One region of the Devosia sp. ZW T5_3 genome, then DNA from elsewhere that is predicted to be linked to it. Evidence: predicted binding sites of a transcription regulator. Region 1 holds the regulator's gene; the other holds the start of a gene.
The links. The regulator LexA, encoded in region 1, represses DNA repair genes until DNA is damaged. The targets are predictions, from matches to a motif close to TGTTCNNNNTGTGTTCNG.
Positions count from the first base shown of each region.

Region 1 (4,059 bases):
CATCGACCGCGCCATGGTGGTCACCGACATCTGCCTCCTCGAAAAGTCCGGCGGCAAGTCCGGCGATTTTACGCGCGCGCCATGAGCCTCTTGCCCGTCGAAGACGCCATCGCCGCCATTCTCGCTCGCGTACCCGCCGTGCAGCCCGAAAGCGTCGCCCTGGCCCACGCCAATGGCCGCGTGCTGGCGCAAACACTGTTCGCCACCCACGACCAGCCCCCCTTCAATGCCAGCGCCATGGACGGCTACGCCGTCCGAGCCGCTGACATCGTTCCCGGCCATAGCCTGACGCTGATCGGCACGTCCCAAGCCGGCGCAGGTTTTTCTGGCAGCGTCGCCGAAGGCCAGTGCGTCCGCATCTTCACCGGCGCGCCGGTTCCCGCTGGCGCCGACGCCGTCATCATGCAGGAAGAGGCGACGGTAAACGGCAATCTGGTGAGCTTTACCGAGCAGCCCAAGCCCGGTCGCAGCATCCGCGCCATTGGCAATGACTTTGCCACGGGCGATGCCCTGATCGAGGCTGGCGTCCGCATGGGCCCGATGCAGCTGGCCGTGGCTGCCGCCGCCAATGCGCCCAGTCTTACGGTGGCCACGCGCCCCCGCATTGCTCTTCTCGCCACCGGCGACGAGTTGGCGCTGCCTGGCTCGCCACTCGCGCCCGACCAGATTGTCGCCTCCAACAGTTTTGGTCTTGCGCCCATGTTCGCGCCCTATGCGGCCGAGGTCACCGATCACGGTATCGCCCGTGATGACCGCGCCGCCCTGCGCGCCAAGCTCGAATCGATCTTCGCGGCCGAGCCCGATATTTTGATCACCACCGGCGGCGCTAGCGTGGGTGACCACGATATCGTCCAGGAAATTCTGCTCGAACTCGGCGTAACGCTCGATTTCTGGCGCATCAACATGCGCCCGGGCAAGCCACTAATGTTCGGCACCCGCGGCAAGACGCTGATTTTCGGTCTGCCGGGCAATCCTGTCTCGGCCATGGTCACTGCCACCGTCTTCATCAAGCCGGCCCTGCGCAAATGGCTCGGCTATGTCGAACAGCCCAGTTGGCGCCTGCCTTTGGCTGGCCCCACGCCGCCCAATTCGGCGCGCCGCCACTTCATGCGCGCCCAGCTCGTCCACACGCCAACCGGCCCCGAGCTCATGCCGATCTCACAGACCGACAGCGGCCACACCTCGTCCCTGTCAAATGCTGATATGCTGATCATCCAGCCAGAATTCGACCCCGGCGCCCATGCAGGTGCGATTGTCGAAACCATAGAGATCGACGCATTTTGACTGTCGAGCCAAGAAAATCGCGATACGGGCGCGGGGGATATTGCGGAACATAACTGGAACACGTATAGTCGTTCTGCCTATGTTCCGAATCCCTGTGGAGGGCCGCCAATGCTGACGCGCAAACAACACGAGCTGCTGATGTTCATCCACGAACGGATGAAGGAAAGCGGCATTCCTCCCTCATTCGACGAAATGAAGGACGCTCTCGATCTGGCGTCCAAATCCGGCATTCACCGCTTGATCACCGCGCTGGAAGAGCGCGGCTTCATCCGCCGCCTGCCCAACCGGGCCCGCGCCCTCGAAGTGGTCAAGCTTCCCGATTCGATGAATCCTTCGCTGGGCGGCCGCAAGGCGCGCTTCGAGCCATCGGTCATCGAGGGCACACTGGGCAAGGTATCCAACCCGCCGGCGCGCCAATCTGTTGGCGACGATTACGCCCGTCCGATCTCGATCCCCGTCATGGGCCGCATCGCGGCTGGCACGCCCATTGAGGCTATCCAGACCCACTCCCACACCATCATGGTGCCCCCCGAAATGCTGGGGGCCGGCGAACACTACGCGCTGGAAGTGCGCGGCGATTCCATGATCGAGGCCGGTATTTTTGATGGCGACACCGTCCTGATCAAGAAGCAGGAATCGGCCAGCACCGGCGAAATCATCGTCGCCCTGGTCGACGATGAGGAAGCCACCCTCAAGCGCTTGCGCCGCAAGGGCAATACCGTCGCACTCGAAGCTGCTAACCCAGCCTATGAAACCCGGATTTTCCCGCCTGACCGGGTCAAGGTCCAGGGACGCTTGGTGGGGCTGCTGCGGAAGTACTGATAGTGGACCACGCCACGCCTGAGGCGGTGATGGCAGCTTATGCCGAGCTCATCAACCAGCATGATTTTGAGCTGCTGACATCGTTGATCGATGACGACGCGACCTTTTGGTTCAGCTCTGGCTCCTACCATGGCATGGAGTCAGTGCGAGCCGCCTTCGAGCGGACCTGGCAGCGGTTTTCAAACGAAAGATATTGGCTGGAAGACGTCCGCTGGATCGCCAAGGCGGATACGGCGGCAAGCTGCATCTATAGTTTTCATTGGCAAGCGGTCATCGAAGGGCAACTGGCGCAAGGCAGCGGCAGAGGAACGACCGTTCTCGGCAAGCGAAGAGGCGAGTGGCGCATAGCACATGAGCATCTGAGCGCCTTTCCCGAGTAAAAAAGGCCCGCTGGTTTGGCGGGCCTTTCTGTTTCTGAGACTTAGCGCGCCTAGTGATTATCCCGCGGAATCCCGTTGGTCTGAGCGATCCGCTGGTACTTTTCAGCTGGCTTCAAAATAGCGCCGTCGCCGAGCTGGCCGACGATGCCGCGCTGGATTTCCTGCCATGGGGTCTGATGCTTGGGATATTTGTACCCGCCCATCGATTCCAGATCGGCCCGACGCGTGGCGATTTCCTCGTCGGAAATCAGGATATTGGCCGTGCCGGTATTGAGATCGATGCGCACCCGGTCGCCGGTCCGCAGGATGGCGAGATTGCCACCGGCAGCCGCTTCGGGCGATGCGTTGAGGATCGAGGGCGAACCCGACGTGCCCGACTGGCGGCCGTCGCCGATACAAGCCAGCGCATGGATACCCTTCTTGATCAGGTAATCAGGCGGCCGCATGTTGACGACTTCCGCCGCGCCTGGATAGCCGATGGGCCCGGCGCCGCGCATGAACAACAGGGTATGTTCGTCGATCTCGAGGGAGGGATCGTCGATCCGGTGGTGGTAATCCTCCGGCCCGTCGAACACGACAGCCTTGCCCTCGAACGCGCCGGGGCTGGCCGGATTGTTAAGATAGCGGTCGCGGAATTCCGAAGAAATCACGCTGGTCTTCATGATGGCGTTGTCGAACAGATTGCCCCGCAGCACCAGGAACCCGGCTTCGGCCTTGAGCGGATTGTCGAAGGAGCGAATGACCTTGTCGTCCTGGATCGTGCTGTTGCGGCAGTTCTCGCCAATGGTCTTGCCATTGACGGTCGGCGCATTCTCGCGGATCAGGCCCTGGCTCATCAGTTCGTGGACCACCGCCGGCACGCCGCCAGCATGGTAGAAGTCCTCGCCCAGATATTCGCCCGCCGGCTGCATGTTCACCAGCAGCGGCACCTTGTGGCCATAGGTCTGGAAATCCTGCAGTTCCAGCTCGACACCAATGTGCTTGGCAATGGCCTGGATATGGATCGGGGCATTGGTCGAGCCACCGATCGCGGAATTGACCACGATGGTATTGATGAAATTGTCCTTGGTCAGGATGTCGGAGGGCTTCAGATCCTCATGCACCATGTCCACGATGCGCTTGCCAGTGCGGTAAGCCATTTCCTGGCGATCGCGATACGGCGCGGGAATGGCGGCAGAGCCCGGCAATTGCATGCCCAGCGATTCGGCCAGCGAGTTCATCGTGCTTGCGGTGCCCATCGTGTTGCAGAAGCCGGTGGACGGCGCCGAGGACGCCACCAGTTCGATGAACTGGGCATAATCGATCTCGCCAGCCGCCATCATCTGGCGGGCCTTCCATACAATGGTGCCCGAGCCAGTGCGCTCGCCCTTGTGCCAGCCATTGAGCATCGGCCCGACCGACAGCGCGATGGCGGGAATATTGACCGTGGCGGCGCCCATCAGCATGGCAGGCGTGGTCTTGTCGCAGCCAATAGTCAGCACGACGCCGTCCAGGGGATAGCCATAAAGCACTTCGACCAGGCCCAGATAGGCGAGGTTCCGATCGAGCCCGGCGGTGGGGCGCTTGCCGGTTT
Region 1 covers NZ_JBJDRE010000002.1:34,479-38,537, reverse strand. Annotated here, with positions in the region: gene moaC (cyclic pyranopterin monophosphate synthase MoaC) at 1-85, shown strand, start outside; gene glp (gephyrin-like molybdotransferase Glp) at 82-1,284, shown strand; gene lexA (transcriptional repressor LexA) at 1,393-2,106, shown strand; gene ACI3KW_RS02685 (YybH family protein) at 2,136-2,486, shown strand; gene ACI3KW_RS02680 (IlvD/Edd family dehydratase) at 2,537-4,059, opposite strand, start outside.

Region 2 (4,059 bases), on a different contig from region 1:
GAGCCAGCCGCCTTGGCCGCAAGCGGCCATCTTACCGGGCGTTTGAGCGCCGGCGTCACCTTATCGTGTCAGGGCAGGCTTGCGCAAAACGCCTTTCCTTATCGCACAAGAACGTAAAAGGAACAAACTGGATTCGGTCAAGTCCCGACATGGCCGAACACGCCATGCCAGGCGGCGAACGCCGCCGCCAGGATGAACAACACGCCAGCGCCCCGGCCGATCCATTGGGTAACCTGCGGGTTGCCGATCAGCGCGTCGCGCCCCTTGGCCGCGGTCAGCGCCAATCCGCCATAAATGAGCATCTGCATCAGCACCGTCATCACGCCCATCACCAGCGCCTGCCGCCAGAGCGGGCCGAATTGCGGCCGGATGAATTGCGGAAACACCGCCACCACGAACATATAGGCCTTGGGATTGAGCAGGCAGGTGATCAATCCTTGCCGGAACGCCACCCAGCTCGATCGGCTCGGCGCGTTGCCGATATGATCGACCGTGATCGAGCTGCGCACCAGCGTATAGCCGATCCAGGCCATATAGGCTGCGCCGATCAGGATCATTGCCCGGAACACTTCGGCCGGCAACTGCGTCAGCACGCCGACCGCCAACGCGCCAAACAGCGTATGCACCGCGCCGCCCAGCATGATCCCGGCCGTCGCCATGAGGCCCGCCCGCCGGCCGCCGGTCAGCGCATTGGCCAGCACGAAGAACATATCCATGCCGGGCACGATGATGATGCCGAACAGCAGGATAAAGTAGAGCCAGAGCGCCTGGGCGTAATCCAATCATGGTCTCGCGTGGGGTGAGGAAAGTCCGTGCTGGCTTGGCCGAGGCCTGCTGACAAACTGTGTCAGCAGTGGTCTTGACGGCCACGCTGAAATGGAACATATAGAGAACATACATGCAGGGCCCAGATCACTTCTGTTCAAAACGCCAAGTTTGGCGCGCGGCACGGGGCGGGGCGGAGTAAGGTCTGGCGATCACGGGGCTTGTCGCCCCGGCAACGAGATATGTGAGCGTCCTGGCGGCACAGCGGCCCGGGACTGAATTGAAAGGATTTTTGCTATGGCAGGCAGCGTCAACAAGGTGATCCTCGTCGGCAATCTGGGTGCCGATCCCGAAGTGCGCAATCTGCCGAGCGGCGGCAAGGTGGTGAACCTATCCATCGCCACCTCGGAGCGCTGGAAGGATCGCACCAGCGGCGAGCAGCGCGAAAAGACCGAGTGGCACCGCGTGGTGATCTTCTCGGAAGGCCTGACCCGCGTGGCGGAAAGCTATCTGCGCAAGGGCAGCAAGGTCTATATCGAAGGCCAGTTGCAGACCCGCAAATGGCAGGACCAGTCCGGCCAGGACAAGTATTCGACCGAAATCGTGCTGCAGGGCTTCAATTCGAACCTGACCCTGCTCGATGGGCGCGGCGAGGGCGACAATGCCGGCGGCGGTGGTGGCGATGGCGGTTTCCGCAGCGCCGACAATGGCGGCGGCTTCCGTGGTGCCCGTCCTGCGGGTGGCGGCGGCGCCCAGCGCCCGGCTTCCAACGCCCCGGCTTTTGAGCCCGGCGGCATGGATGACGATATCCCGTTCTGAGGAATGGCGGGTTGCATAGGAATTGTGGAGGAGGTCACTGCGGTGGCCTCCTTTTTTTTGCTCGGGCGTGGCCACGTCCACCGGGTTCACCCTCCCCTTGATGGGGAGGGCAGGGAGGGGGGGACGAGAGCCACGATCTCTGGGCTTTATCTTCAGAGGCGCCGAACGACGGTCAGGTCTGGGGATGGCATCTCAGTACCCCCACCTAGCCTCCCCCTGATAGGGGGAGGGATCTCTCCACTCTTAAAGCTCGATCGAGTCCCAATCACAAGGCGGTCCGCCCCCTATCAGGGGGAGGTTAGGGAGGGGGTAATGCGGCCCCCGATGTCGGAAGAAGCTAATTCACCGTATACGGCATGCCGGTATGAAACGTCCGGCTGGTATTCCGTCCGGCGGCCTTGGCGGCATAGAGCGCGGTATCCGCGCGCTTGAACAGGTCGGGGGACGGGGCGCCGTCGGCGCAGGCTATGCCCACCGAGGCACTGAGGGCAATGGATTGGCCCAGCCGCATGAAGGGGCGGCTGATTTCCAGCACGATCTGTTCGGCAACTTCATCGATATGGTTTTTGCCAGCCTGCCCGAGCAGCACCGCGAATTCGTCGCCGCCGATGCGGGCGACGAGTTCGGCGCCGGGGCAGGCGTCGCGCAGGCGCGAGGCAGCTTCCTTAAGGCATTCGTCGCCCAAGGCGTGGCCATAGGTGTCGTTGATCTGCTTGAAATTATCGAGATCGACCAGCAGCAGGGCCCCGATGGGGGCGTGGCCGGAACCGCCATCGAGATCGGCCAGCCGCGCCTGGAACTGGCTGCGATTGGCCAGGCCCGTCATTACGTCGAATTCGGCGAGATAGCGCGTGCGGTCGGCGAGCAGCTTTTCCTCGGTAATGTCCTGCTTCATGCCGAAAATCCGCACTGCCACGCCGTTTTCGGCCTCGACCGTGCCGGTCAACCGCATCCAGCGCCGGCGGCCCAGCACCGTGGTGATTTCCGCGTCGAGCGCAAAATCGCTGCATTCGGCAATGGCCTTGGCACGGGCGCGCTCCATGGCCTCGCGCGAGGCCGGCGAATAGCAGGCGACGGTCTCTTCGCGGCTCACCTTGGCGCCGCGGGGAAATTCGAACAGGTCGTAGACGCCATTGCTCCATTGCAGGCTATTGTCGCTGAGATCGCATTCCCAGATGCCGATCCGGGCGGTCTCAGAGGCGCGGTCCACCAATTGCATCTGGCGCCGTCGCATGGCGAGCAGCTCGGCAACGGTCCGCTCGCGCTCGGCCAATTCGGCCTCGAGCCGGGCAATCGTCGCCTGCGCGCGTTGCAGGGCATCGCCGCCAAACACTTCCTGCGCCAGGGCGGCAAGCTGATCGGCCATGGCCGGGCCGCGCGGGCTGGTGTCGAACAGGCTCAGCAGCAAATGCGGACTATCCTCGCCCAGCGTCAGCGGAATGCCGGCGTAAAACCGCACAAAGCCCGGCGAGCCTTCGGCGGCAATATCGGGAACGATCAGGGGCGTCGTGCGCAGGCCGGCGCGGCGGTGCAGCCCGGCCAGTTCGCCCTCGATTTCGGCGGAGGCGCCCGCATGCCAGAGCACCTGCATGGTCTCGCCGCCGGCCAGGGCCAGCAGGGCGCCGTCGATGCCGAGCAATTGGCGGACCCGTTCAAGCCGTGCCTCTAGCGCCGTGGGGCCGCCATCGCCGGTTGGCGGATTGCCCATAGACGCGGCGGATAATTGCATGGGGCGCACGTGCGCTCGTCCTGGGTGTTCAAGTTCTGTCGAACGCTATCTCACACACGGTTAAGACTTCATGCTTTCAACAGCTTGTGATCGCGGCCGATTACTTGCTGAACGGCACCTCGGCGCGCAGATATTCGCCCGTCGCGATATACATGACCTCGAAATTGACGTCGATGGCGTCGGCATTGAGCGCGATCTGCGCGGTGATGCCGATTTCCTTGCCTTCTTCGTCCTGGTCGCGCTCGCGCAGGTTGAAAATCAGCCCGCCGCCACGCTTGAGGCCAACGGCAATGCCGGAGAACGCGACATTGGAAGTCATGGCCGCTTCATAGCGCTTGCTCGCATCGACATAGGCAATCGTGCCATTCATCGAGAGCTGGCTGCCGGCCACCGTGCAGCGGCCGGTGTAATTGACCTTGTCCTGATTGCCCGGCTTGAGCGAGAGGCGGCAGACCACCGTCTCGGAATTGGCGCCCGTGATCGTGCCGCGGCCGCGCCATTCACCGATATAGGATTTGAGCAAAGCCACATCGGCCGGCGCCGCATAGGCGGGCAGGGCGGGGGCGCCCACAATGAGCAGGCCCAGTGCCAGCGCACGCGACAGAGGTCCAAAAAAGGTCATTGCAGCAGGGCTCCACTCAGAAGGCCGAATCATCGTTTCATTCTTGTAATCGGGCGGCAAATTTGCGCGCAAGACGGGGCACTAAGTCGTGCTTGGATTAGGGCGGATAACTTCGGTGGCCGCG
Region 2 covers NZ_JBJDRE010000009.1:133,384-137,442, forward strand. Annotated here, with positions in the region: gene ACI3KW_RS13085 (LysE family translocator) at 138-782, opposite strand; gene ssb (single-stranded DNA-binding protein) at 1,063-1,584, shown strand; gene ACI3KW_RS13095 (diguanylate cyclase domain-containing protein) at 1,922-3,313, opposite strand; gene ACI3KW_RS13100 (hypothetical protein) at 3,414-3,935, opposite strand; gene ACI3KW_RS13105 (RND family transporter) at 4,017-4,059, opposite strand, start outside.
Region 2: the regulator LexA is predicted to act here: its motif matches at 878-895, upstream of ssb (single-stranded DNA-binding protein).